Dyadobacter pollutisoli: one gene and its partner. The main gene of each other region encodes a partner of the protein of the gene in region 2 in a complex. Links are inferred from orthologs where the notes say so. Each region holds a gene or a part of one and is shown on either strand. Other genes may lie near its edges.

What was found.
Region 1: the proteins of pheS (region 2) and pheT are in contact, whole or in part, in a crystal structure (PDB 6P24), measured with the Escherichia coli proteins. The link is inferred for Dyadobacter pollutisoli from one-to-one orthologs.

The regions. Positions count from the first base shown.
Region 1 is NZ_CP112998.1:652,128-667,314, forward strand. Bases 8,405-11,427 are described here. They hold pheT (phenylalanine--tRNA ligase subunit beta), read right to left. Parts: upstream 11,120-11,427; coding sequence 8,690-11,119; downstream 8,405-8,689. Other genes in these bases: ON006_RS02915 (hypothetical protein), read right to left, coding at 8,405-8,643; ON006_RS02925 (nuclear transport factor 2 family protein), read right to left, coding at 11,272-11,427. Also shown: chromosomal replication initiator protein DnaA, read left to right, coding at 1-380; ON006_RS02880 (GNAT family N-acetyltransferase), read left to right, coding at 435-1,436; ON006_RS02885 (DUF3108 domain-containing protein), read right to left, coding at 1,400-2,200; ON006_RS02890 (aminopeptidase), read right to left, coding at 2,211-3,263; recombinase RecA, read left to right, coding at 3,609-4,676; ON006_RS02900 (P-loop NTPase family protein), read right to left, coding at 4,747-6,282; rny (ribonuclease Y), read right to left, coding at 6,298-7,869; cell division protein ZapA, read right to left, coding at 7,991-8,302; more of ON006_RS02915, read right to left, coding at 8,299-8,404; more of ON006_RS02925, read right to left, coding at 11,428-11,646; ON006_RS02930 (DUF1684 domain-containing protein), read right to left, coding at 11,728-12,387; ON006_RS02935 (response regulator), read left to right, coding at 12,573-12,950; ON006_RS02940 (MBL fold metallo-hydrolase), read left to right, coding at 12,958-13,719; ON006_RS02945 (molybdopterin-dependent oxidoreductase), read right to left, coding at 13,780-14,472; ON006_RS02950 (DUF819 family protein), read right to left, coding at 14,484-15,187.
Region 2 is NZ_CP112998.1:4,856,867-4,871,897, forward strand. The notes cover bases 6,945-9,811. They hold pheS (phenylalanine--tRNA ligase subunit alpha), read left to right. Parts: upstream 6,945-7,791; coding sequence 7,792-8,832; downstream 8,833-9,811. Other genes in these bases: ON006_RS19810 (LytR/AlgR family response regulator transcription factor), read right to left, coding at 7,054-7,452; ON006_RS19820 (esterase family protein), read right to left, coding at 8,918-9,649; ON006_RS19825 (circularly permuted type 2 ATP-grasp protein), read right to left, coding at 9,770-9,811. In the rest of the region: ON006_RS19770 (type IX secretion system plug protein), read left to right, coding at 1-83; redox-regulated ATPase YchF, read right to left, coding at 138-1,238; ON006_RS19780 (DUF3276 family protein), read right to left, coding at 1,399-1,746; ON006_RS19785 (septal ring lytic transglycosylase RlpA family protein), read left to right, coding at 1,984-2,436; ON006_RS19790 (DUF58 domain-containing protein), read left to right, coding at 2,450-3,364; ON006_RS19795 (hypothetical protein), read left to right, coding at 3,418-4,566; DNA repair protein RadA, read right to left, coding at 4,613-5,986; ON006_RS19805 (porin family protein), read left to right, coding at 6,154-6,870; more of ON006_RS19825, read right to left, coding at 9,812-11,200; ON006_RS19830 (DUF5723 family protein), read left to right, coding at 11,552-13,099; peptide-methionine (R)-S-oxide reductase MsrB, read left to right, coding at 13,172-13,567; ON006_RS19840 (penicillin-binding protein 1A), read left to right, coding at 13,647-15,031.

The DNA of each region.
Region 1 (15,187 bases), 4.2 Mb from region 2 along the record:
TGTCACTGATGGCGCAGGCCTCCCTTACCAGGCGTGAAATCGATGTGGAGCTAGCAAAGAATACCTTGCGCAACATCGTCATGAACGAGGATAAGGAAGTCACAATCGATACGATCCAGGAAACGATTGCCGATTATTTCCAGGTGACGATTGCCGATCTGAAAAGCAAAAGCCGTAAAAAGGAAGTTGTCTATCCGCGTCAGCTCGCAATGTTCCTTGCCAAGGAGTACACCGACCTTCCATTGAAGTCAATCGGCTATCATTTCGGCGGCCGCGACCATAGTACGGTAATCCACTCGATTCAGAGTATTAACCTGCTCATGGATGAAACCCCTGACGTGGAAGAGACTCTTCAGAAACTTCGCAGTTACTTTAAATAGAATCCGCGTCTAAGAAATAAGCCAGATAGTTTCATCGCCTTATTTCGTTTCCCATTGACGCCTGTTCTATTAAACCGCACAGAAATAAATGATGCCCGCTGGGATCAGCTCATCGGCGCCTGCCGGCAAGGTGTCGTTTACGCCCACACCTTTTATCTGGACATCGTCTGCTGCGGCTGGAAAGCCCTGGTGTGGCCGGACCGCTCCAATTATCAGATTGTTATGCCTTTGCCTGTTGTCAAAAAGTGGGGCAAGACGATCGTTTTTCAGCCTCTTTTTTGTCAGTACCTGGGTGTTTTTTCAATGGGTTGCCTGGGGCAGACAGACTTTCTGGCTTTTATGCAGGCATTGTCCAGTCACTTTTCCTACGTGAGCTCCTATCATTTCAATCCGGAAAATTTCAATACACTTTTCAGGATCAAAGACCAATTGGCCGAATTTACATTTACGCCCCAGCATACCTTCTGGTTAAATCTCTGTAGGGCTTACGGGGAAATCTACGGGGATTATAGCCCGGATCGCAAAGTCAATGTAAGACGGGGCAGAAGCAGTGGTTGGACAATCGAAAAGAATGGACAGATAACCCCGTTGATCGAGCTGTTTGTCGCCAATCAGTCCCGGCGGATTGCGGGAGGTGTTCGCCCTGGCGCTTACGATTTGCTAAAAAACATTTTTGCTGAAACCCAAATGAGAGGCATTGGCCAGGTCTGCTACGCTAAAAAGGACAATCAGGTCCATGCGGGGACATTGGTGGTCAGGTATGCGGGAAGGGCCATTTATTTGTTCAATGCTTCTGATGCAGTAGGAAGGAAGAACAATGCGAGAAGCTGTTTACTGGACATGTACTTTTCCGGGCACGCGGAAGAACACCTGGTTTTTGATTTTGAAAGCCCGGAAGTGCCTGCGATCGCTGGTTTTTACAAAAGTTTTGGAGCGCACAGCATTCCATACTTTAAAATCAGTAAAAATCAATTGTGGTTTCCATTCAGGCAAATACAAAATTGGAGGGTCCGGTATTTTCAAAACCAGGTTAAATCTTTGCGCAGGCCTTTGTAGGATTTAAGGTCCATTTCAAGGGAGCCGATTCTGAGGTCCACCTCTGCTTTGAGCGGTATTTTATTGGAATCGTCCGAAACCCAGAGCCGCATCGCACCCTCGTCCTTGAAGAATTTGTTATCCGGGATCAATGGATTCAGTCTGAGTACTTTGGTCCTTCCAAATTTGGTTTTGATTACGTCTTTACCGACATATCTCACCCGCAGCTTGTAGACTTCACCGTCGAAAAACGTGGGTACCTCTATAATTTCGCCCTCTGTCACCTTTTCAAAATTGATGGTGCGTAGAAAAAAGTAGCCACTGATGATGTCATGAATATTGTTGGGCACATTAAAAGTCTTGGTTTCATCCTTGATGCTGGAAACCGCCTGATCTTTGTTGTGATTGAAGAATACCTTTTCCTCTTTCCGGTATTTATTTTCCTGAATCTGCCGCTCAAACATATGTGGCAGTATAGCGGTGGTGTCAATGTAAGAACGCCAGGTGTCACGCACCCGGGAGATCAGATCGAATGCGCCGACGGTGCGACCCGTAACATTGACCCGAAAACAGGGCCTGTTGTTGATCATGGAGACATTTTTGCCCACCTCTACCTTAGCCTCGGCTGCATTGATAAAGCCATAATGCACCCTGTACTCGACCCGCTCGCCGGTGCAGAAACTTTTATTCGGAATGACCCTGTTCTGTTCCGTTTTTTCTTCGTATTGTCTGAAAGAAAATATTAATAATGCACAAATGGCTAATAATGTGTACGATATCTTCATGCTCGTGTGATTAAAGAGAGGGGTATTGCTGTTTTAAATAGGCTAAATAGTCCTTAAAATTCCCTTGAAATTTATTCTCAAATTCCTCCCGAAATGTATTTTGCTTTGACTTATAGGTCTGATAGCTGATAAAGTATGCATTGTTGGGCAGCTTACCGTCATGCCCGCGGATCGCCGCCCGGCGATTTTTGTTTGTTAACGCTGAATTGCCGGCCAGAAGTGTATCTGCGTCGCTAAGTATATGCATGATCAGCCTGTTTTTCAATGCGTCTTTTCTGGCGTCAGGCGAAAGATCCGCGCCGAATGTCCTGTAAAGACTGTCGAGCCGGCCTATACCCCTAAGCATATGCCCTGAATAAGCGTCATTGAATTTCTTTGAATATTCGTATGTACGCAATTCAGGTGAGTGAAGACCATACTTATACTTCAAAAAACGGATGGCGCCCTGATCACCGACAAAACTGGCCAGGTTTTCGTTGAGTTCCAGGTTACTTTTCACAAAAAGCGTACCATGCGTCAGTTCATGCAGGATCAGGTTGGCCAGACTGCCGACTTTCCTTTTGAGCATACTCGACAGGATCGGGTCTTTCAGGTAGCCCAGTGTAGACCAGGCAGAGACTTCGCCAATGTCTGTATCAAAGCCCTTGCTGATCATGGCTTTTTCTTCCAAGACGGCTCGGGTAGAGTCAAAAAAACCTTTGTAAGGGAAGCTGCCCACGATCGGGAAATGCCATTTGTAAGCATTGATCTTGTAGCGGTCCGACGCGGTGATGAGCCAGATCAGCGGTTTGCCGTGCTGGTTGTAAAATGTGGTGTAGTTTTTAGAAGGTTCCAGCCCCAGTGAATCCACCCCGAATTTTTTGATCTCCTGGATTAGCCTGATCTGTGCTTTGAGCGAATCAGGGAAGGTAGGGTCTTCCAACACATCCTGCACATCCTGGACATCCATTAATATTCCAATCTGGCCTGATGCCTGCATCCAGGCGTAGCTGAGCAAGTCCCTGTAATAGATTCCAAGCAAAACGAGAATGGCCAAAAGGGCAAGCAATATTTTTTTTAGCACTGAAATACCTCAATTAAGAAAACGAATCCGGATCAGATTGTATAACAATCATTTCCGGGACAAAATTATATAAAAAGACCCGTATTTACTCACTGGCCAACCAGCGTAAATTCCGCTTGATAATTAGCGTCTTTCGGTCGGTAATTATTTATGTAAACCTTCGAAATAATGACAGGGTATTAGCGGTTTTTTCTTATCAGGAATTACATTTTATTGAGAAAAACAGGTTGTATTTTTGAGCAAAATTCGATATTTTTACAGCTCAGAAAAGACCAGTCATCGAGCGGTTTTTGTGACGCAAAAACCGCTTTTTTATGTACAAACTAAATTTTTGTCACCTTTTTTATGGCACAACCAACCACTGATAAAGACAACAAACTGAAAGCGTTACAGACCACGCTGGAAAAGCTTGACAAAGCTTACGGAAAAGGCACAGTAATGCGTCTGAGCGACAGCAAGGTTTTAGATATTCCCGTCATTTCAACAGGCTCACTGGGACTTGACCTCGCATTGGGCGTAGGCGGCGTGCCACGCGGCCGGGTTGTCGAAATTTACGGACCGGAATCTTCCGGTAAAACTACATTATCCATGCATTGCATTGCCGAAGCCCAGAAAAAGGGTGGCCTGGCTGCATTCATCGATGCAGAGCATGCATTCGACCGCTCCTATGCGGAGAAACTGGGTATTGATACCAGTAACCTTCTGATTTCACAACCCGATAGCGGTGAGCAGGCACTTGAAATTGCCGAACACCTGATCAGCAGCGGTGCGGTGGACATTATCGTGATTGACTCCGTGGCAGCATTGGTTCCCCGTGCTGAGCTCGAAGGCGAAATGGGTGATAGCAAAATGGGTCTGCAGGCGCGTTTGATGTCACAAGCACTCCGTAAGCTTACCGGTGTGATCAACAAAACAGGATGCTGCTGTATCTTCATCAACCAGCTTCGTGAGAAGATCGGTGTGATGTTCGGTAACCCTGAAACGACTACCGGCGGTAACGCCCTTAAATATTACGCATCTGTTCGTCTGGATATTCGCCGTGTGGGGCAGATCAAGGAAAGCGCCGATCAGATCCTGGGTAACCGCACGCGCGTGAAAGTGGTGAAAAACAAAGTAGCGCCACCTTTCAAAGTAGTTGAATTTGATATCATGTACGGCGAGGGAATTTCCAAAGTGGGAGAGATCATCGACCTGGGTGTTGAGCTGGAAATCATTAAAAAAGCCGGTTCCTGGTTTAGCTATGATGGCAACCGTTTGGGTCAAGGCCGTGATGCGGTTAAAGCCTTGCTTAAAGATAATCCTGAGTTGATGGAAGAGCTGGAAGCCAAAGTTCGTGGCAAAGTCAACAATGATCCTGATTCATTGATTGATACCAGCGAGCCGAATGTGGTCGACGAAGGCGCTCCGTTATAATTGGAGCTCGTATTGATGTATAATGAAAATGCCCTGCTGAAAACAGGGCATTTTTTATGGGTATATTATTTTAGAAAGGCTTCCGGTCATCGTCGTCCTCGTCGAAATCATAATCGTCCTCTCCCGGCCCGGAGAACATACTGCTGACAAGGTCCTGAAATTTCATCCCCTGATCCAGGGATTGTTTTCCAATCAATGAAAACTCGGCCATGCCGTGCAATGCGAATTCCATCATGAAAAGCTTCTCCTCTGTGCTGGAATAGGCGCTGAGCATATCTACAAAATCATCCAGGCCATCAATGGTTTTCAGCCGCGCGATGTATTCGCGGTCTGTCATATCAGCTGGCATTTCCATTTCATTGCCAGCGCCAAACCATTCGATTACTTTGGCATAGGGATTGATCTTGCTTTTTTTGCTTTTTTCAGGATCCGGGAAAAAGCTCAGGAATTGGGTACGTATCGCTTTTCCTATCAGGTTTTGAGCCACGATTACCGGTCCCTCGACTTCCCCTTCATAGACCAGCTCCACTTTTCCGCAGATCGCCGAAACTACGCCATAAAGATCGGAAATGCGCACGTGGGTAGTCGTTTCTGCATTGATGAGCGCGCGTCGTTCGGCAGTACTTAAAAGGGACTCATAGGCAGAAATAGTCAAACGGGCCGAAACACCGCTTTTACTGTCTACATATTCACTCTCCCGGGCCTCAAAAGCAATCTGCTCGATGAGTGTTTTGGCTAGCTCAAAGACCGATACAATTTCCTTTTGTTCGGCTTTAACGACTGCTTCCTGCTCGGTAATTTTCTTGCCCGTTTCAATGGTCTTGGGATAGTGGGTAACAATCTGGCTTTCGATACGGTCCTTCAAAGGCGTCACAATGCTGCCGCGATTGGTATAATCCTCCGGATTGGCCGTAAATACAAACTGGATGTCCAGCGGCAAGCGCAGCTTGAAACCACGGATCTGTATATCGCCTTCCTGTAAGATATTGAACAGCGCCACCTGGATACGTGCCTGCAAATCGGGCAGCTCATTGATGACGAAAATACCACGGTGAGAACGGGGTATGAGCCCGAAATGGATCACACGCTCATCCGAATAAGGCAATTTCAATGTCGCGGCTTTAATCGGGTCTACATCCCCGATCAAATCTGCTACGGAAACGTCGGGCGTCGCCAGCTTCTCGGTGTAACGCTCGTCGCGGTGCAGCCATTCGATTTCAGTCTGCTCGCCATGGTCAGCTACCTGGTCTTTGGCAAACCGGGATAATGGCTGCAAGGGATCATCGTGCAGCTCCGAATTCTTGATGTAGGGAATGTACTCGTCCAGCAGGCTTACCATCATCCGCGCAATGCGTGTTTTGGCCTGACCGCGTAGTCCCAGAAAATTGATGTTGTGCATCGAAAGGATCGCCCGCTCAACATCGGGTATGACCGTTTCCTCGTAACCCCATATTCCTGGAAAAATATTTTCTTTATTCCTGATTTTGGTAATCAGATTATCTCTTAACTCCTGTTTAATGGAACGTGGCTGATAACCTGCTTTTTTCAGTTCACCGAGCGTATGGATACCCAATCGTTGTGAACTGCTAAGCTGTGAGTAAGTCATGTATTTGTAGCTAGGTTAACGCGCATACGCCACTGAGCGCATTTCACGGATCACTGTAATTTTAATTTGTCCGGGATATTGCATTTCTTTTTCAATCTTCTGCGAAATATCAAAGGAGAGCATTCCTGCTTTTTCGTCTGAAACATTGTCAGCGTCGATAATCACCCGAAGCTCACGGCCTGCCTGAATTGCATAGCATTTTTCAACGCCGTCAAAGGAGAGTGCCATGTTTTCAAGATCACGCAAACGCTGAATATAGGATTCCATCATCTCACGGCGCGCGCCCGGACGTGAGCCCGAAATCGCATCACAAACCTGGATGATAGGCGAAAGAATGCTGGTCATTTCGATCTCGTCATGGTGAGCACCGATGGCATTGCATACTTCCGGATTTTCCTTGTATTTCTTGGCAAGCTCCATACCCAGGATAGCGTGTGGCAAATCGGATTCTTCCGGCCAAACCTTACCAATATCGTGCAGCAGCCCGGCTCTTTTGGCCAGTTTGGTGTTCAGTCCAAGCTCGGATGCCATCGTGGCGCAAAGCTTGGCGACCTCGCGTGAGTGTTGCAGCAGGTTCTGCCCGTATGATGAACGGAAACGCATGCGGCCGATCATTTTAACAAGCTCAGGGTGTAATCCGTGAATGCCCATATCAATGACAGTCCTTTCGCCGATTTCGACGATTTCATCATCAATGTTCTTGCGGGTTTTGGCTACCACTTCTTCAATTCTTGCCGGGTGGATCCTTCCGTCCTGCACCAGGCGGTGCAGCGAAAGTCTGGCGATCTCCCTGCGAACAGGATCAAAACCAGATATTACGATCGCTTCGGGGGTATCATCGACAATGATCTCAACACCAGTAGCAGCTTCCAATGCGCGAATATTGCGTCCTTCCCGACCAATGATTTTACCTTTGATGTCGTCGTTTTCAATGTTGAATACCGATACGCAGTTTTCAATGGCGTGTTCTGCGGCAGTACGCTGGATAGTCTCGATAACGATCTTTTTGGCTTCTTTGGTAGCAGTAAGACGGGCTTCTTCCATGGCGCTCTTTACATAGGATCCTGCCCTGGTATCTGCCTCGGCTTTCAGCGCGTCTACGAGCTGCTCGCGCGCCTGGTCTGCGGTAAGATTGGCAATTTTTTCGAGCTGGGTAACCTGCTGCTGCAATGACTTTTCAGCTTCTTCGCGGCGTTTGGTAGCCAGCTCTACCTGTTGGTTCAGGTTATTTTTTAGCGTTTCAAGCTCATTTTCACGACGCTTATTTTGCTCGATGGTTTGATTCAGGCTCTGCTCGCGTTGTTTAAGCTTTTGTTCATTGGTCTGAAGAATGACACGTTTTTTATTGGCATCCTCTTCAAATTCAGATTTAAGACGGAGATATTTTTCTTTCGCTTCTAGTATACGGTCCTTTTTGATGTTTTCAGCGGCACTTTCGGCATTTCGGAGAATTTCAGCGGCACGTTCCTGGGCTTCCTTTTCCTTTAGGTCGAATGACCTCTGAAAAATGTATTTGCCTGCAAAAATACCCACCCCAACGGCGATGATATCGGACAGGACGACGATGAAAACTAAATAATTTGACATTTCAATGATGGTTATATATAGTTGGTTTGACCGACTACCCCGCGTTAAAATGCCGAAAATGAAGAATTGAAAGTTATTTAGAAGATTTCAGTATAAATCAAAGGTTAGGGGTGTAAATCGCTTAGCTCTCCAGAGCGCTGGTAATTGTTTCGTCCAGCTTTTCCACTCTGCCTTTAAAAGCCATCACCAGATTGTCCATTTGCTGCTGATTCCTCTGCAATGCTACCAGGCATTCGATGGAGGTCAGTGCAATTGCTTCGATGTCACCGTATACTTTTCCTTTTAATTTATGCTGCTGCACGCGTTGCATGAACACCTCATACCCGTCCCTGTAGAATTTCTCCTGATCTGCCGGAACACTCAGTTTGAAACCTCTGTCCAGCAGTTTTATAAAGACAGAAACGTCCGGAGTGGGTATGCTATTTTTTTTCATAAGGTATCTTCAAGCAATTCAATGCACTTATCGATCTCTTGTATATATCTTTCAACTGAGTCTTTCAGTTCGGCGATTCCGCTCGTTGGTGTCAGTTTACTAGTGACAATTTTAGCGAAACTTTTAGACTTATTAAAGTCTTTTTCCAAAGTAGTGTATTTTTTCTTTATTTCTTTCGCTTCTTCCTTGAGTTGGATATTGGACACCCGGAGCTCCGCATTTTCACGTTGGAGCTCTGATATTGACCAGGTTAGTTTCTCTTTTGTATTGATCAGTATCTCGAGCTTTTTTTCAAGGTCGGATAACTTGTGTTCAATGATACGTTCAATGCTCCTTTCCATTTGCTAACCTTAAAAATATCCATCCAAGCAAAAATTCAAAATCTAATCATTTCCTGATGAGTGCCTCAAACTCCCGCTCATAAGCCGCCATCAGCCGCTGCATGGATTTGTCGATCACTTTGTCGGTCAATGTCTGCTGGTCATCCTGCAAAATGAAGCTGATCGAATAGGACTTTTTACCTTCCAGGTTAGCACCTTCATACACGTCAAACACATTGACCGAACGCAGCAGTTGCCGCTCTGTTTTGTAAGCAATCTGGCGAAGCTCTTCAAAAGTGACCTTCTTGTTGACTACCACCGACAGGTCACGACGCACTTCGGGGAATTTGGAAACCTCTTTGTATTCAACGGCCGCATTGTACTGGCGAAGCATGTACTCCCAATCAAAGTCGGCAAAATAAACGGGCGCTTTCACGTCGAGTTTTTTAGATAATGCAGCATTGAGCAAACCAAATGAAACCACCGGTTTGCGGTTAGATAACAAAGTAAGCCCTTGTTTGAAAATAGCAGGATCAGCCTGTTGTTTTTCAACTTCCCTGATTTTGACTGCGGTTAAGACCTTATTGACAAAGGCAGCCAGGTCATGGAATACCGTTTCGCGGGATTTTTCAAACCAGCTTTCCTGCGCAATGTTACCGGTTACGAAAACAGCCAACCTTTCCTTTTCGACATATTTTTCGTTGATCTGGTGGTAGGTATTGCCAAATTCAAAAACTTTCAGGTCCTTCTGGCGGCGGTTGCTGTTGTAGGCAATCACTTCAAGCCCCGAGAAAAGCAGCGTCTGGCGCATCACAGACAGATCTTCGCTGAGGTAATTGAGGATTTTGACAGGATTGCCAGCCAGACTTTCGCTCATCAAGACCTGATATTCGGGTTTGGTCAATGAATTGTTGATCATTTCATTGAAACCATTTGCTACCAGCAATTCGGCCACGCGCAGTTTTAATTTTTCCGGATCATTGACCGGGAAATCAGAAAGAAAATCCGAGCTGAGCGTTTCTGAAAGCTCTACCTGACCAAATCCGTAAATGCGCAGGATTTCCTCAATGACATCAGCCTCTCTCTGCACATCGACGCGGTAAGGAGCTACGATGGCCGTAAACGAGGATTCGTTTTCGTCAGCAACCTGAATGTCCAGGCTTTCCAGAATGCTTTTGATCAGTGTTTTATCCAGCGTTTTTCCAATCAGCCGGTTAATATGCTTGTAGCTCATCGCAACCCGGAAGTCCTCTACCGGCTGCGGATAAATGTCGGTGATTTCAGAAGAAACAGTTCCTCCCGCGATTTCCTGAATCAGTAATGCGGCTCTTTTCAATGCAAAAAGGGGCATATTGGGATCCGTACCGCGCTCAAAACGGAACGACGAATCAGTTTTCAATGTGAAGCGCTGCGCAGTCTTGCGTACCCAGGCCGGAGAAAAATAAGCGGATTCAAGAAATATCGAAGTCGTATCACTAGTAACCCCCGAAGTGAGCCCGCCAAAAACGCCGGCAATACACATAGGCTCAGGAACGCCATTGCTTCCTGCATTGCAGATCATCAGATCAGAGCCCGAGATTTTTCGCTCCACCCCGTCTAGTGTAATGAATGGTGTCCCGTCAGCGACCGTGGTAACGACCACTTTGTTGCCAATGACTTTTTCAGCGTCAAACGCATGCATGGGCTGGCCCAGCTCGTGACATACATAATTGGTGATGTCTACAATGTTGTTAATGGCGCGGATACCGATTGTCTGCAGACGATCTTTCAGCCACTGGGGAGATTCTCCCACTTTGATCCCTGAAATCGTCAGTCCGGTATAGCGCGGGCATGCATCCTGATTTTTTACTTCAACCGTGATCGGAAGCTGTTGGCTAGCGACAGCAAACTCCTCAACGGAAGGCAATGTGACCGGGCGGCCCAGTACCGCTTTCAGATCGCGCGCCACACCATAATGGGAAGCAGCGTCGGCGCGGTTGGGGGTGAGCCCTATTTCAATCAAGTAGTCAGATGAAATTCCAAAATATTCGCTGGCAGGTGTTCCGTTGGGTAATGTGGTGTCCAGTACCAGGATGCCGTCGTGTGAGCTGCCCAAGCCCAGTTCATCTTCCGCGCAGATCATTCCTTCGGAAAGTGCGCCCCTTATTTTTGACTTTTTCAAAACCAATGGCTGATCACTGCCGGTAGGGTGGAGCATCGCTCCCACAGTGGCCACGATTACCTTCTGGCCGGCTGCCACATTAGGCGCCCCGCAGACAATGGAAAGTGGGTTTTCACCTCCTGCATCAACGGTGGTTAGACTTAAGCGGTCGGCTTCGGGATGTTTTTCACAAGTCAGCACCTGGCCGATCACCACCCCCTGCAAACCACCTTTTATGGATTCGATCTCTTCAATGCTTTCTACTTCAAGTCCGGTTGCTGTTAAGAGCCTGCCGATTTCTTCCGGCGTTTCTGTGATTTCAATTAATTCCTTAAGCCACTTATAAGAGATCTTCATGCGAATGCTTTAAATAAAATTTGAAGGGTGCTGTATCCAAACAGAGCGCCTTTACCGCAAAATTAACGATTTAAGTTTGAGATGTATGTGCTGCAAAAGAAAATAGCCAGGTCAAAAGACCCGGCTATTGCCCTCTTTGATTGCAGAATAAATTATTGTGCAGGCGCTACCTCATAGAAGAATTGCTCACTAACAATCTTCCCGTCAGCGACTTTATACAATGCAATTTCTTCCATCGGAATTCTACCCATTCCTTTGAAGGTGATATCCATCGTCAGGCTAATGGAGAAATAGTTACCCGCTACAACGGGGTCGGAAAGCTCCTGGCCATGAAACTGCTCAATCATGTCCTGAAAGTGATTTCCTTTCTGGACAATCTTATCGAGTCCCTGCACAATGGTTTCTCCGGGAGATCCTTCCGGTTCGATGCTGAGGGCATCATCTGAATATAATTCCTTTTGCGCCTGCTCATATTGGTTCTCGCGGCATAGGGCTACCAGGCGTTCTGCAATTTCAGTCGTTGTCATGACGTGTTGTTTTATTTGAATGGAAATTTAGATATTTCCAAGCCACAAGTTTCAGGTTTAACATAAATATTTTGTTAAATCTCACTCATGCACAGCAGATTCGGTCAGCTCGCCGGCCTGGATGGGTACTGTGAGCGTGTTCTCGGCCGGTGGGACAGGACATGCATAGCTGGACTGGTATACGCAGTAAGGATTATAGGCCTTGTTAAAGTCCAGAACGATGACATTATTCTTGATTTCTGAAAGCGGATAATCCAGGTAACGCCCGCCGCCATAGGTTTCTTTACCGCTGGTTGCGTCCCTGAACAGAACCGAGATCACGCTTTCATTTTTTAGCAGCAGCAGCTTTTGAGGCTTACCACCGACGGTAAAATTGGCATAGCCGTATTTTTCGTATTTTTCAGAAGTACCGTCCGTATATTTGACTATCACCTCCTTATCCTCCTTCATGTAAGGGGAGATATTGGCTTTAATGCGAAATGTCAGATCCGGCTCAAAGTAATGCAACCCGTGAAAGCTGGCTTTGTCGGCAATGGGGGAGTCCTCGGTGGTTTTGAACTGTTCATCTTTGGCGGCGCGCTCCTGCTGGATCTTGGTTTTATACTTTTCAGGGCTGGCCGCGATCAAATCTTCGGCGGAAGAGCCCGCGCTGAGGCCAGTGAAATTTTCTGCTACAAAATATGCCAGGATTGCGATGACCATCGCGATCGTGCTGTATCGGATTACTTTATTTTTGAACATACCGGGTCTATGATTGTAAACGGATTACAAACTTACACCCGAAAGGCAGCTTTGAAAAAGTATAGGATGTTTATTTACTTTTTTATGATAATTTTGAAACTTCACACCCGGGCTGTTTGCGATGTTGGTTGAAATATACCTAAATTGACCTGGCAAATTATTAAACACAATACCTGACCCATCATATGTCATACACAAAACGAGTACTCATTGCCGAAGACAGTTCAGTGATTCAAAATCTGGCAAGGAAGATTCTGGAATTTCAACATTACGAGATCACTTCGGTGAAAAATGGAGAACAAGTATTGCAACTCCTTGAAAAAGAAGATTTCGATATCATTTTGCTGGATATCAATATGCCTGTGATGGATGGAATGGAGTGCGCAAGAAGCATTCGTAAGTTGCCAAACGAGAAGAAAGCCAAAACACCGATTGTGGCCATAACAGGTAATGCCAAGAATTACTCTGAGGAAGATTTCAAAGAAGCAGGATTTGATGATGCGTTGATGAAACCGTTAAATTTTGACCGCTTGGTTGAAGTGGTTGCGCATTTGACAGAATAAAAACCTGATGAGGATTACATTTTTAGGAACCGGCACCTCGCAGGGAATACCCGTTATTGCCTGCGAGTGTGCCGTTTGCCGTTCTAATGATCAGCATGATAAGCGTTTACGGACTTCCGTTTGGATACAGGCCAACGGCAAATCCTTTGTCATAGATACCGGCCCCGATTTTCGTCAGCAAATGTTGAGGGCCAATGTGAAAGAGCTTGATGCTGCGATTTTTACACACCAGCACAAAGACCACACCGCCGGCCTGGACGACATCCGCGCATTTAACCATCGTCAGCAAAAGGATATGCCCTTGTATGGCAGACTGGAAGTGCTCAACCAGATCCGGAGCGAATTTGCCTACGCTTTTTCTGAAAAACGCTATCCGGGCGTCCCGCATTTCGAGCTGCACCCGATTGAAAACCGTCCCTTTGAGATCGAAGGAGTCCGGTTCATTCCTATCGAAGTCATGCATCACAAGCTGGCTGTTTACGGCTACCGGATCGGGGACTTCACCTACATTACCGATGCTAATTTTATCTCCGAAGAAGAGCAGCAGAAAATAATAGGCTCGCAGGTACTGGTCTTAGATACCCTGCAAAAAGAGCCGCATTTGTCTCATTTTACGCTTTCGCAGGCGCTGGAGCTGATCGACAAATTGAATGTGCCCCAGGCTTATCTGACCCATATCAGCCACAAGCTCGGCCTGCATGCAGCCGTTGAAAGCGAATTGCCGCCGCACGTCAAGCTGGCCTACGACGGGCTGATGCTTGATTTTTAGAAACGCGAGACTTGGCAAGTCTGTGCGACCCCGTCTCCAAGACTTACCAAGTCTTCCTTCCTAGCTATACCGGTCATTGCGCCAGGGATAGGCTGTATTGGAATAGCCTCTCAATTCCCAGAATCCCAGTTCATTGGAAGACAAAAACTCGATCCGGCTGATCCATTTGCTGCCTTTCCATGCATAAAGCTGGGGGGTGATCATCCTGACCGGCCCGCCATGATCACGTTCCAGGGGTTTGTTGTCTGCCGTGTGAACCAGCATTACATCTTCTTTTAATGCTTCCTCCAACGAGAGATTGGTCGTGTATTTATCATAGCCGTAACATAATATATGTGTCGCCGAAGACTTGGGTAGCACCAACGCGGCAAGATCAGCCAGGCGGACCCCTTTCCAGGGAACATCCATTCGCGACCAGGTGGTAACACAGTGAAAGTCGCTGGTATCCTCGGTTTGCGGCAGCGCCATGAAATCATCCCAGGTTAATGTAACGGGGGATTCTACCTGGCCATCGATGACCAACTTCCATTTCTGATGCGAAATATCAGGCTTGAAACCCAAATCCAGTACCGGCCATTTATTGGTTTGGATTTGCCCGACGGGCAGTTTGGGCATGCCATGGCGGTTAATTTGACCACTACCCATCGGTTTTGGATCCGAAACGGAGGGCGTACCTGCCATTTGATCTTCAAAGCGGGCTTTCAGCTTCATGCGCGCCTCCACGATTTTGTCTAATTTGCTTTTTTCTTCCATGTTTCAAAAAATTAACCTGCGCTGACCCATTGCATCATTAAAGCCGTCAGGTAACCGCCATAGGTACCGATTGCATACCCTAATATAGCGAGTAAAACGCCAACTGGTGCCAATGAAGGGTGAAAAGCCGCTGCTACCACAGATGCCGAGGCCGAGCCGCCCACATTGGCCTGACTTCCCACGGCCAGAAAAAAGAATGGTATTTTAAGCCATTTACACACCAAAATCAAAATGATGCCGTGAATGCTGATCCAGATCAGCCCAATGGCAAAAAGGCCGGGGTTGCCGGCAACTGCTCCCAAATCCATCTGCATGCCGATGGTAGCAATGAGCACATATAAAAACACCGATCCCAGTTTGGAAGCCCCCAAGTATTCCAGTTTGCGCACCGGGGTGACAGAGAGTGCGATACCGATCAATGTAGCGATGGTAATGACCCAGAAAAAGTTAGAAGTAAGGCTATATTTGGCAAGAGCAGGATAGTTTTCGGATAGGTATGGCGTAATGATTTCGGCCAGCCCATGCGCCGCACCTGTCGCTCCGAAGCCGGCAGCAGCCAGAAAAATGTAATCGCGCATGGCAGGTGTCTTTTCATTGGCCATTTGATCTGAGTCCAGATGCTCCTTTAGCTGCTGCACCTGGCTGCTGTCGGCGCCAAGTAGCTGGTCGATTTTGGAAGCCATCCCTGCTCCGTAGATCAGCGCGGCCATCCAAA
Region 2 (15,031 bases):
TCCTGATTTACCACCGCCCACCTGCCGGAAGATCAGATCTGCTTGTGGGTTACCGGACCGTCGAATGGAACAGAAGGCGCTAAAAAAAGGAGCGACTTATCCGGTCGCTCCTTAATCTTATATTCTTCCGGAAAGATTTACACGTTAAATCGGAAGTGCATAATATCACCATCCGCAACTACATATTCTTTTCCTTCCACTGCCATTTTGCCAACTTCCTTCACGCCAGCTTCCGTTTTATACTGCTCATAATCAGCAATTTTAATAACCTCCGCACGAATGAATCCTTTTTCAAAATCACTATGGATCACACCAGCCGCCTGAGGCGCTTTCCAGCCTTTTACGATTGTCCAGGCGCGGACTTCCTTCACTCCTGCGGTGAAATAAGTGATCAGATTGAGAAGTGCATAAGAAGCTTTGATCAGCTTGCTCAGTCCTGATTCTTTCAGACCATACTCTCCTAAAAACATTTCATGCTCCTCAGGATCCTCGATCTCTGAAATCTGGGATTCGATAGCCGCGCAAAGTACAATTACATCCGCCCCTTCGTGTTTTACTGCTTCACGCAATTTTTCAGAATATTCATTGCCAGAAAGCATTGAACCTTCGTCCACATTGGCAACATAAAGAACCGGCTTTGCTGTCAGCAACTGCAAGTCACCGATTACAGCTTCCTTCGTTTCTTCATCAATCACGACACTACGGGCATTTTTGCCTTCTTCCAGCGTCGATTTATATTTTTTCAGCCATTCCAGTTCGGCTTTTGCTTTTGCATCACCAGCACGCGCACCTTTTTCTGTTTTCTGAATCTTCTTTTCAACAGATTCGAGATCTTTCATTTGTAACTCAATGTCGATGATCTCTTTATCAAAAACAGGATCTACACGTCCTTCCACGTGAACCACGTTTTCGTCCTGAAAACAGCGAACTACGTGAACAATTGCGTCCACCTCACGAATGTTAGCAAGAAATTTATTTCCTAAGCCTGCTCCCTGGCTGGCACCTTTCACAAGGCCTGCGATATCCACAAACTCAATGATAGTAGGTATTACCTTTTGAGGTTTTACCAAACCGGTAAGTACGTCCAGACGTTCATCTGGAACTGTTACCACACCCACATTGGGCTCTATCGTACAGAAAGGATAATTGGCAGCTTCGGCTTTGCCGGTAGAAATGGCATTAAAAAGAGTGGATTTCCCTACGTTTGGCAATCCCACGATCCCACATTGAAGACTCATATTTGATTGGTATGCAGTTAATAGCAGGCAATTCCCGTGCAAAAGTGCAAAGAACACCTGTCTGCTGAATGATATTTTTTGCAAAATTACCATTTAGCGAGTACAAAAACCAAAAGCCTTCGTAAATGATTGCGAAGGCTTTTATCTTAATGTAAATTTCTTAATCCCACTTAAGGTCAGACTCTCCTACTACATCCACCTCATCGGCTTTGGTCTCAAACTGGGAGAAGTCAACTTCCGGCATCAACTCTGTCTTCACGTGATCCACCGCATCTTTCAAAGCATCTACGAACTTATCGAAGTCTTCTTTGTATAAAAACATTTTATGTTTTTCATACGTGAACCCGTCTCCCTGCGGATGACGACGGCTCTCTGTGATGGTAAGATAATAATCGTTGGATCGCGTTGAGCGAACATCGAAGAAGTAAGTCCGTTTTCCTGCCCTGACCCTTTTGGAGTAGATTTGCTCTCTGTCTTCCACTATGTTTAGTTTTAAATAGGTTTTCAAACGCTAAAATATAAAGTTTATTGCTGCTAACAAAAAAACCGGGACATATTAGCGATTTGTTAGCATTGGGCTTCTTTTTTACAAACAATTTGCACTTTAACGTCAACTTTTGTTCGTTTTTATAATTTTTCTATTACTTTTGAAATTCGTGGGTTTCCATTTTTACCGGATTCTCTTAGCGAATGAATATGAAATAGGGCTTTATTACCTTATTATGTTTCACCTAAATCCAGAGATATGACTTATCATCGGATTCTGATTCTCATCATGTTAGCTTTCGCCACGCAACCAGACACCTTCGCTCAGGTTAAGCTTGGCAAAACAGAAACCGGAAATGCTTCTTACTATTCCACCAGGTTTCACGGCAGAAAGACCTCTTTCGGCGAAGTACATAAAAGTACAGAACTGATTGCAGCGCACAGAAGTTATCCGCTTAATACGATGCTTGAAGTAACGAATCTTGAAAATGATGAAAAAGTAATCGTCAGGGTTAATGACCGCGGCCCATTCTCCAGAAACCGCGTGGTAGATTTAAGTAAAGAAGCGGCCAGGCTTTTAGGTATCATTGCAAAAGGCGTGGCCAATGTGTCAATCAGAGTTGTTGGAATGGAGGGAATGGTCTTGCTGGGTTCCAGCGAAGAAATTGACCCCAAATCCGGAAAAGTAATATCGATGCGAACCAAGAGATAATTTTCAGGGATAAATGAGTAACCGACAACTGGATCTGGCAAAAGTAAGGGAGTTCGGTAACCTGGAATTTCTTGCCAAACAACTGGTTGAAGGTTTTATTACTGGTCTGCACAAGTCGCCTTTCCACGGCTTTTCGGTCGAGTTTGCGGAACATCAGCTCTACAATACCGGAGAATCCACCCGAAATATAGATTGGAAGGTTTTTGCCAAAACGGATCGCCTTTATGTGAAACGTTACGAGGAAGAAACCAACCTCCGCTGCCATATCCTCCTGGATACCTCTTCTTCCATGTACTATCCGGAAGAAAACTTTGGCAAAATGACTTTTAGCGTCATGGCGGCTGCCAGCCTCACCTACCTTCTGCAGCGACAAAAAGATGCAGTAAGCTTATGTACATTCTCCGAAAGCATTGAAATACAGACTGCGGTCAAATCGACGCCATCGCATGTTCATAAGATCATGCTGGAACTGGAAAACCAGTTGCAGGCTAAGAGGCCTCTCTTAAAAACATCTGTTTCAGAAGTACTCCACCAAATTGCCGAAAAGATTCATAAGCGTTCGCTGGTTGTCATTTTCAGCGACATGTTTGATAACCTGGAAGAGGCCGAGAAGATTTTTTCAGCTCTACAGCATTTGCGACATAATCTGCATGAAGTACTGTTATTCCATGTGACCGACCGCCGGACTGAAGAAGATTTTGCTTTTGAAAACCGTCCTTACGAATTTATCGATCTCGAAACCGGCGACAGGATAAAGGTTCAGCCTGATCAGGTGCGGGAGTCTTACAAGGAATTTGTAGGCGATTTTTATCAAAAACTGAAACTAAAATGTGGTCAGTATAAGATCGATTTCATAGAAGCCGACATCGCCAAAGGTTTTGACCCCATTCTATTGGCCTATTTAGTAAAACACTCGAAAATGAGGTAATTTTTTAAGAAATTTGATGTGAGATCCCTCTATCAGGCCTCGCACATCACGTTATGAAAAATTGGCTCACGGCTATCTCGCGTCTACTCGTTATCATTATTCTGTTCAATGGCTGCAAATCCGCAGAGAAATCACTTAAAAAAGGAGATTTTGACGATTCGGTATTACGTTCAGCCGATAGGCTAAAAAGCTCTCCCAGCCAATCCTCGTCCATGGAAACGCTCAAACAAGCGTATCCACTTGCCGTCGAGCAGCATTTGAATGACATTAAGCAGTTTCAGTCTTCCGATGATATTTTTAAATGGGAGCCGCAACTAGACACCTACGTTAAACTGAACCGGCTTTTTAATGTTGTTTCGCAATGTCCGGCTTGTATCAAAATAATTGCTCCCAAAAACTTCGAAAAAGAAGAAAAAATCGCTCGCCATAATGCCGCCAATGTAAGGTATAAGGAAGGCTCTGGTTTATTAAAAATAGGTGACCGGGAAAATGCACGGAAGGCTTACGAGCATTTTGAAAAAGTGAATGCTATTCTGCCTGATTTCAATGACGTACAAAAGAAGATGGACCTGTCATATGAAATCGCTTCATTCAAAGTGGTTGTAGAACAGGTACTGGTGACTTCTAAAACCTACCAGCTGAGTAATGAGTACTTTCAGGACCGTGTGAATGAATATCTTCAGACTAACAAAAGGCTGAACAAATTTGTCCGGTTCTATATGCCTAACGAAGCTGCCGAACTGAAACTTCAACCCGATCATGTAATTACTTTGCAGTTCGACGACTTTGTGGTTGGCCAAACCTTGATCGAAAGGAACACTGAAAATCTGATTAGCAAGGACAGCGTCAAAGTTGGGGAAAAGTTTGTTGGACGCTCTAAAATTCCGGTATTTGGGAAGGTGACGGCCAAATTTACTCAAAGTCGTAAAACAGTACTTTCCGCGGGATTACTGGATATGCAAATCACGGATTTCAGGACCAAAAGAATTGTAAATCAGGAAAAATTCAATGGTGAATATAACTGGATGTGCGAATGGGCGAATTTCAATGGGGACGAGCGTGCGCTTACACCCGCCCAACTTCGCAAATGTAAGAGTCAGGAGCTCTTGCCTCCCGACCCTCAACAACTGTTTATTGAATTCAGCAAGCCTATTTATGAGCGTTTGACCAGCAAGCTGCAGACATATTATGCGAAATATTGAAGAAGCTTTCGGCAATCGGCTGTCGGCCGTCCTTTTTTAAAACTCCCTAGTCATTGAGAAACAAAGACATAAAGAGCTGATCCAGGTGTGCGACCGGAATAATCTCTATTTTTGATTTTTTAAGATCCAGACCTTTGCTGTTATATTTTGAGATGTAGATCTTCTTAAATCCCATCTTTTCAGATTCAGAAATCCGGCTTTCAATTCTATTCACGGCCCTCACCTCTCCCCCTAAACCCACTTCTGCGGCAAAACAAACGGAAGGTGGAATGAATTTATCCTCATAGGACGAGACAAGCGACGCTACGACGGCCAAGTCAATGGCTGGGTCTTCCACTTTCAAACCCCCGGCAACATTCAAAAACACATCCTGGACACCTAGCCTGAAACCTCCCCTTTTTTCCAAAACTGCCAGTAACATCTGCAAACGCTTTGCGTCAAAGCCTGTGCTGCTCCGTTGAGGTGTTCCATAGTTAGCTACACTCACTAATGATTGCATTTCTATTAGCAGCGGACGGTTTCCTTCCATCATTGACCCTATCGCGATGCCACTCACCGGTTCGTCGCGTTGCGAAATCAGGATTTCGGAAGGATTACTCACCTGCCGCAGACCAGTTCCGTGCATTTCGTAGATACCAAGTTCCGAAGTACTCCCAAATCGGTTTTTAATGGTCCTCAAAATCCGGTATGTATTGTGCCGGTCACCCTCGAACTGCAAAACGGTATCTACCATATGCTCCAATACCTTGGGACCGGCCAGTGAACCATCCTTTGTAATGTGCCCGATCAGAAACACGGGTACGCCCATCTCCTTAGCGTATTTCATAAATTCCGCCGTACATTCCCTGACTTGCGACACGCTGCCTGCGCCAGACTCAATGTAGGTGGACTGCATGGTCTGGATAGAATCGATAATGAGGATTTCCGGCTGAAAGTCCTCTATCTGGCGGAAGATGTTCTGAGTATGCGTTTCTGTAAGGATAAAGCAATTATCACTTTTGGCAGACATTCTTTCAGCACGCATCTTGATCTGCTGTTCCGACTCCTCACCTGAAACATATAGTACCTTTTTGTTAGAAAGAGTAAGCCCGATTTGCAGCATTAATGTTGATTTCCCAATTCCTGGCTCTCCTCCGATCAGCACCAAAGAGCCCTGAACAACTCCACCGCCCAAAACGCGGTTAAGTTCCTCATCCAGTGTCTTGATCCTCGGCTCATTTTCGTATTCAATCTCAGCGATAGCCCTCGGCCGGCTTGCCAGGTTGACTGCCTTCCAGGTTACCGCTGTTTTTTTATCTTCTTTTTCAATAACTTCCTGGACAAAAGTATTCCACTCACCGCATGAGGGGCACCTGCCCACCCATTTGGGTGAATTATACCCACATTCCTGACAAAAGTATGCTGTTTTGGCTTTGGCCATAAGGAGAAAAGTCTAATTTGTATTCGCTTATACACTAACAGTATTGGGTTGATAAATATCCAAATATTAGTACGTTTCGACCATAAAATCAAAAAAAATATAGGTAAGGTATAGTTTTTTATCTTTTGGCGTTATTATCCGGTTTTACTTAAAAAATTATATTATCCATGAACATCCTGACAAAAGTAGCTTGTATGTGCATGTTATGCATTTTTGCATTGACATCAGTGCAGGCGCAGAAAAAAGGTTTTGCGTTCGGTATCAAGGGTGGTGTGAATTTGTCGCGCCTGACCATGGGAGATGTATTTACAACACGTTATGACGACAATGGCAATCCTTACCTCGGGTATGATGGTAAGGAAGTGAGGGACAATCTTAAACAAAGTTTTAAAACCAGAACAGGAGCGGTAGGAGGAATTTATGCAAGATTTGGGCGTACATTTTTTATTCAGCCAGAAGTACTGGTCTCTACCAAAGGCGGTTCTTTTCAGATTATTCAGACAAATGAGCAGCAGCCAGTAACCAAAACGGTAGATATCAAGTACAGCAATATCGATGTTCCTTTGTTAGTTGGTTTCAAAGGTGGGCCAATAAGAATTCTTGCCGGCCCGGTCACTTCTTTTCGAATTGGAGATAACCAGAGATTGCGGGATGCCTTCAAATATTACACTTCCGATCTGAACAATGCTATGTCTCAGGCAACATTCGGATACCAGCTCGGTGCCGGGCTTGACTTAGGCAGTTTTAGTTTAGATGTTAGAAAAGAGGGTTCATTTACCAATCTCGCTTCTTTTCAGGTAAATGGCCAACCGGCGGGCGGAGATGCATCAGTAAAGCAAAAGATCAGTTCGTGGCAGGTTACGTTGGGATTGAAGTTGTTTTGAATTAATGAGTGAATGCTCAATTGAATTTTATTCACTCATTCGCTCATCGCACCGGCGACCCGGTCAAAATTCACTCATTGAAATTGCCTAAAAACAAAACAAGCAGCCTTCGATCGAGCGATGGCTGCTGTTTTTATGAATAACCCACTAATTTAATTCACCAAAGTTTTTGCGCTGCAATGACTAAGCGCTGATACGTAGATTTGTGTGATCCAGAAAACCTGTGATCTCTTTGATTTTCCTACGTGATACTACTACTTCTTTGCCGCAAGACAATTTCAACATGCGGTCATCTTCCAGGCGCTCCACTACGTAGTCGGCGTTTACAAGATATGATTTATGAACGCGCATGAAATTATTATTCAATTGCTCAGCTAACGATTTCAATGTTTTTGAAACCAAATATTTCTTTCCGGTATTTGTATAAATGAAAGTGTAGTTTCCTTCCCCTTCTAAAAACGTGATGACATCGGGAGTGAGGAAAATAGTTCTGCCCATGGACTGAACCGAGATAGAAGTGCGACTGTCACTGTAAGTTCTTTCTGACAGGTTGGGGCGAGTAAAGCTTGCAAAAGTTTTCATGGTAACTACGACTAATAATGTGATGATTTGTTGAACCAAAATTAGCACATAGCGTAGTCTCAGAAAAATACGTAGAACTACGTACATTATTTCAACTGATTGAAAATCAACACGTTATTTTTAAACTTTAAATCAAAAGACGTAACTGACCTTAGTAAAATGCGTAATTTTACCTATATCCAAAATAGGCCTTCGCATCGAAATATTTGCTTTGGTGACCGTATTGGACACTTTTGAGCACCTAGGAGCAGCTAACTTTAATTATCTTTGCAAGTATTTTACGGTACCATTTGCACATTTTGACCCGGTACCGATCTGATTTTTTAACACAAAAAGTTTATGAGTACCGAACGGGTAAAGGAATTAGTCGCTGAAATTGAACAAAGCTCGGTTGAAAATAAGGAGCAGCTGGAAGCGTTCAGGCTAAAATATATCAGTAAAAAAGGGGTTGTTACCGAGCTGTTCGACGGCTTGAAAAACATTCCACAGGAAGACAGACGCGCTGTAGGCCAGGAATTAAACATCCTGAAAAATCTAGCCCAAAACCGTTTTCAGGAATTTTCGGCTATTGTAGAAAATGCTGCCGACAACAATCCGGAAATGTTGATCGATCTGACCCTGCCTGTTACGCCCAATCTGCAAGGCAGCTTGCATCCGCTTACCATTGTACGCAGGAGAATTATCGAGATTTTCGAACGAATGGGATTCAATGTTTCCTATGGTCCGGAAATAGAAAAGGACTGGTACAATTTCAGCGCTTTGAATTTTGCAGATAACCACCCGGCCCGCGAAATGCAGGACACCTTCTTTATATCCAAAAGTGAAGGAGAAGTAAAAGATGATGTTTTGCTTCGTACGCATACATCCAACGTACAGGTACGGCTGATGGAAAAACAAAAACTACCGATCAGGTCCATTATGCCTGGAAGAGTATTTCGCAACGAAGCTATTTCAGCCCGTGCGCACTGTGTTTTCCACCAGGTAGAGGGTTTGTATGTTGATAAAAATGTGAGTTTCAAAGATCTTAAAGATACATTATACCACTTTGCAAAAGAGATGTTCGGCAAGGATTCAAAAATCCGTTTACGTCCATCTTACTTTCCTTTTACAGAACCCAGCGCCGAAATTGACGTAACCTGTTTCATATGTGGTGGTAAAGGCTGCAATGTATGCAAGTACAGTGGCTGGGTGGAAATCGCCGGTTCGGGAATGGTAGATCCTAATGTATTGGAGAATTGTGGAATTGATAGCCACGAATATACCGGTTTCGCATTTGGAATGGGTATCGAACGCATCACCATGCTTCGTTACGGAATCAATGATCTCCGGTTATTTACAGAAAACGATGTAAGGTTCCTGCGACAATTCGAAGGCGCCTGATCTGATCGTTGTTATAAAACTAAAAGCTCCATATTTGACCCAAAAAAGGCGAAATACGGAGCTTTTATCATTTAACGGTCAATCTTTAAAATCTGGTTTCTATATAATAAGGTAACATTCTTTTCCATGCCCACCAGTCGTGGGGAATGTCGGGCCCCCAAATATCCAGCTCGTGCGGGACACTTTTAGAATTCAATATCGCTGAAATTTGTCTCGAATACTCCGGTACCTCATATGCTCCCGAACCTGTCACGAAATGAATGTGGCGACTATCTCTATACATCGAAAGATGCCACTCTGCTTTGAGTTGTGGCAAATAATGTACTGGCGAGTTGAAATACACATTATCATCATAATATCCGTCCGTGTACACGCTCAGGTCGTAACATCCGCTCATCGCGATCACACCATGAATGTAGTCGGGGTGTTTGAAAAACAGATTTGCCGCATGCATTGCCCCGAAGGACGCACCACTGGCAATGATCTCGTTGTTTTGGCTGGTGGTGTCTTTAATGAATGGCACCACTTCTTTGATTACGTAGTCATTGAACAGTTGATGTCTTACAGCTTTGTCATAGCCATGCATGTGCGGATTAAGCCAGCTCTCGGCATTAATGCTATTGATGCAATAAACCTTTACCTTCCCGGAATTGATATACGGACTGATACTGTCAATCAGCCCGTTTTGCTCGTATTCAAGATAGTCTGATGCCGCGGTCGGAATCAGTAAAAGTGCGAATCCATAATGTCCGTAGACCGCAACCTCCATATTTTTATTCAGCGCCGGACTAAACCAACCGGTTACTTCACGTTGCATTGCTTTGTCATTTTAGTTGCTGTTGTTGATTAATAAACCCAGGCATGTCCAATATTGGTTTACTCTAAATATTAATAAACCGTTATCATCAACAGCCTGCCAGCAACTGTTAATGACAACTTAATACAAAACCCAGGTGTCCTTTCCGCCACCGCCCTGCGATGAGTTCACTACAAGAGAACCTTTCCGCAACGCAACGCGCGTCAAACCACCCGGAATCACACTAATATCGTCTCCATATAGAATGTATGGACGTAAATCCACGTGTCTTCCCTCCGCATGACCTTCTACCATACAAGGTACTCTTGACAATGAAATAGTAGGTTGCGCAATGTAATTTCTAGGATTATCCCTTATTTTTTCGCGAAACAGCTCATGCTCTTCTTCGGTGGCTTTGGGCCCAATCAGCATTCCATAGCCGCCCGCTTCATTCGCTTCCTTCACCACAAGCTGCGCGATGTTTTCAATCACGTAATTAAAATCTTCTTCCTCTCCGCATATGTAGGTTTTTACATTAGGAATGATTGCTTCCTCACCCAGGTAATATTTAATGATACGCGGTACATATGCGTACACCACTTTATCATCGGCAACGCCAGTACCAGGCGCATTTGCTAATGCTACTCTCCCTTTTTTATAAACCTCAAAAATCCCCGGAATACCAATCAGCGAATCAGGATTAAATGCTTCCGGATCCATAAATGTGTCATCGATACGGCGATAAATCACATCCACGATCTGCAATCCATTGGTCGTGCGCATTTTCACATACCCGTCTGAAACCACCAGATCACGCGCGTCCACGAGTTCTACACCCATTTGTTGGGCAAGATATGAATGTTCAAAATAGGCCGAATTATAGATCCCTGGCGTCAGTACGGCCACGGTCGGATTTGGCCTGTCGGCCAGGTGTTGCAACATTTGAAGCAACCTGGTCGGATAATCGGAAACAGGGCGAACACCGGTACGCGCCAGTACATCCGGGAAAATCTGCTTGGACAACTCTCTGTTTTCCAACATATAAGACACTCCCGACGGACAACGCAGGTTATCTTCCAAAACCATAAAAGTACCGTCATCACCCTTGATCAAGTCAGTACCGGTAATGTGGCACCAGATTCCTTTTGGCGGTTTCAGTCCAATGCAAGGCTTCAAAAAGCATTTACTTGATTCTATCAGTTCGCGCGGTACTACGCCGTCGTTGAGAATATTCTGTTCGTTATAGACATCGTCGATAAACATGTTCAATGCCTTAATACGCTGTTTGAGGCCAGTTTCCAGCCATTCCCACTCAGCATTTGATAGTACGCGTGGAATAATGTCAATCGGCATAATTCGTTCGGTACCTTCCCCCTCAGAATAAACATTGAAAGTGATACCCATAGAAAGCAAAGCACGTTCAGTAGCAAGCTGCCGGTTGGTCAGATCTTCATTTGTAAGGTTTTCAAATTTGTTCTTTAAATGCTCATAACCAGGACGTATTTCTCCTTCCTCAGTGAACATTTCATCGAAGAAATTTTCGCTTTGATAATTTGAAAATGAAAAATTCATACAATACAAAATTTGAATAAGTCTATATCTATAATTTACAGAACAATATATGGTCAATGTTTCACTTTACAAAACAATTATCTATTGCCCGGTATCATTAATTCTGTAATTAAATTATAAATATTACCCCATCCCTTTCGTTTACACTTATCAGCAAGACTTTAAACAATTGACTGACACCTTCAAAACGGGCACATTTCAAAAGCATTCATTGATAAATATTAAAATCATGCCGCTGGTTTGGGTACAATATTATTTTCCCAATCAATAAACATTCGTTGCAAGTCCGTGTACTTACCCTTTTATTTGCACCCTGATATGAATTTCTCATATCGAACGTTTTAAGTCACTATGCGCAAAAGTTGGTTGCTTATACTCGCTGTGTTCCTCGGATTGCCCCATTCGGGTCTGTCTCAGCATATGCCGGGAGTCTCAATGGGTAATTTTGCAGGTACTAATGCGCTTTATCATAATCCTGCATTTGTTGCCGACAGCCGTTATAACTTGTATGTCAACCTGGTAGGCACCCAGTTTTATACCGCCAACAATCACGTCAAATACGAAGCTCCCTACTCATTTCTAAGTTTGATCACCAATACTGTTTCGGACGAGTACCGCAACGAAAGGGGCGTACTGCAGTTTCCCCGCTCCTACCTGGGCGAGAAACTAAATGGCAACAAAAAATACCTCAATGCCGGCGGTGACACGCGCTTGCCCTCGGTCATGTTCAATATGTTCAAAGGCAAAATTGGTGTAGGTATTTCCACAAGGGTAAGGTACATTCTCAATACCACCGGCGTAACGGAGCCACTCGCACGGCTGATCAGTAAAACCACACGGCTGGAAGAATTACAGGGCCCTCTTTTTGAAAACCAATCAGGGCAGCTGCATTTAAATGGCCTCGGAGAAGTGGCTTTTACGGTTGGGGGCACCGTTTTCGACAATGAAACCGATTTCCTGAAAGTGGGTGTGACCGTGAAAAGGCTCATTGGATTGTACAATGCCCACGCAATTATCGAGGCTTCTTCTTACGACATTCGTCCTGACGAAACCTGGGAAAACAAACGGCAGTACATTAATGTCAATGAAATTAATGTACGGTACGCGATGACCCGTGACGAAGGTTTTCAAAACGTTAAACCATCACCAGCCTGGCTGATAGGCGGTGCACCTCCGGGCAGCGGCTGGGGTTTTGATCTGGGTGCGGTTTACGAATATCGGCCCGATATCAACAAATATACCTACACCGAAAAAGGGATACGCAAGCGCGATGCCTCCAAAACCAAATATCTGTATCGTATTGCAGCGTCATTGACTGACATTGGAAGGGTACATTTCAAAAACCCTGCTTACGTATTGCAGCAAGAAATACATACTACAAACAAAGAGCTACGCTACGACGCTTTCCAAAAGCTGAAGGGCTCCGAAGGTATATTCAATGCGATCAATACCTCACTGGACGGCGGCCAACCGATGGCACCCAACTTTTACTCCGTTCTACCCATGGCATTCCAGGCCAGTGTTGATTATAATGTTAAACCCAATGTTTACGTAAGCGGTTTGTGGGTTCAAAACCTAATCTCGCAAAGTGCATTCGGCATGAAAGCAGAATCGTACATTGCAGTCACCCCACGCTATGAACACAAATGGTATGAAATTTCGGTTCCCCTATCATTGATGAACCGCTATCGATCTCCGGCTATAGGCCTTGTGGGTCGTGCGGGACCATTATGGATCGGAACTGACCACCTGACGGGCTTGCTGAACATTGGTAATCCAAAAGCATTTAACCTGTATTTCGGCATTTCCGGCGGACTTTTTCGTCGTCCTCCGGAGTCCCAAAATCAATGCTGGCCACCGGAAGATTCCTGGTTGAGGCGCATTTTTACTAAACGATAATATATTCTCAAACGTTAATAATGGATATGGTATAGTTTTCTTGAAGCTACCAATATCTAAAAATCTGAAAAAATGAGAGAAATAGAGAAAACCAAGGAAGAGTGGCAGCAGGAACTCACTGGACAACAATGCTTTGTCCTTTTTGAAAAGGGAACAGAAAGACCTTTTTCACATCCTTATAATGACAACAAAGAAGAAGGAACTTATGTATGCGCTGCATGCGGAACCCCTTTGTTCGATTCTGAGGCTAAATATGACTCAGGATCAGGCTGGCCAAGTTTCTTTCGGCCGATAGCATCAGGCAATGTGGAGGAGATCGTGGACAAAAGCCACGGCATGACACGTACGGAAGTAGTTTGCAGAACTTGCGGCGGTCATTTGGGGCACGTGTTCAACGACGGGCCAAAACCAACAGGACTAAGATATTGCATGAACGGTGCCGCATTGAAATTCCACAAAGCCGAATAGAATATTTTCGCAAAAGCCGGACCTGGTCATAAGTGTCCGGCTTTTCTTATCTTTGAATTCTTACGAACCTTAACGTTTGATGGAAGTTATCAGATCGTTTTTTAATAAAATAAAAGCCATGTTTCAATTCGTTGGAACACAGCTAGCAACACTCATCAACCGTACTGCTTACAAGCTGACTTCTCTGTTTACAGGCAAGAAACGTGCTGACGATATGTTCCACTCTTACCGTCAGAATAAAAAATCTATCCGGGGCTGGTGGGAAGAAAAAGTAGATGTAAATGCCGCGTATTATCGCCCGGTAGTGCTGATCTGGAAAACATTTGTCTACGGACTTGTGACCTGCGCCATTTATATTTTCTGCGTGGAGACCAATTTCCTTTGGCTCATGGGAAGTATGCCCAGCGTAGAGGATCTTCAAAATCCGAAAGTTGCTCAGTCTTCTGAGATTTACACTGCGGACGGTATTATGATCGGCAAGTTTTACACCGAAAACAGGACGCCGGTCACTTCCAAGATGATCTCCCCGAATTTGGTAAAAGCGCTGATCGCGACCGAGGATGTGAGATTTTACAAACATTCAGGTATAGACTACAAGGCAATGGCCAGCGTAGCAATCGGTATAGCAACCGGCGCTACCGACCGTGGAGGTGGTAGTACCATTACCCAACAGCTGGCTAAAAAGCTATTCAAAACGCGAAAATCAGGTGCGCGCGGCTTGCTGGGCTATGTTCCGGGACTGGGTACATTGATTTACAAAACCAAAGAATGGCTTACCGCTATCAAGCTGGAGAGGAATTTTACCAAAGAAGAAATCCTGACCATGTACTTTAATACGGTCGACTATGGTAACAACACTTACGGGATCAATACCGCAGCACAATCCTATTTCAGTAAGTCTCCCGACAGTCTGAACGTTCAAGAATCCGCTGTGCTCGTAGGTTTGCAAAAAGCAACCACTACCTATAATCCGATCCGTAACATGAAGCGTTCGCTTGAACGACGCAATGTCGTGATCGCGCAAATGCAAAAATACGGTTACCTCAATGCCAAGCAAGCTGATTCGATCAGTGCGCTGCCTATTGAACTGAAAACGAAATTTGAAACTCCCTACGACGGCAATGCCAATTATTTCAAAAACGCAGTTGTCGATTTTGTGAAAAAATGGGGTGATGAGAACGGTTATGATCTATACACTGATGGATTAAAAATTTACACGACCATTGATTCCCGTATGCAAGAGCATGCTGAGGAGGCTATGACGCAAAAAATGAAGCAATTGCAACGCGTGTTTGAAAACCATTGGAACAAACAAAATCCGTGGGTCGACGAACAAGGAAACGAGATTCCCGATTTCCTTGAAAACGTTGTCAAAAGAACCAGCAAGTACAAATCGCTGGCTGCCAAATTCCCGAATCAGCCTGATAGTGTCACCTATTATTTGAACAAAAAGGACACCATGAC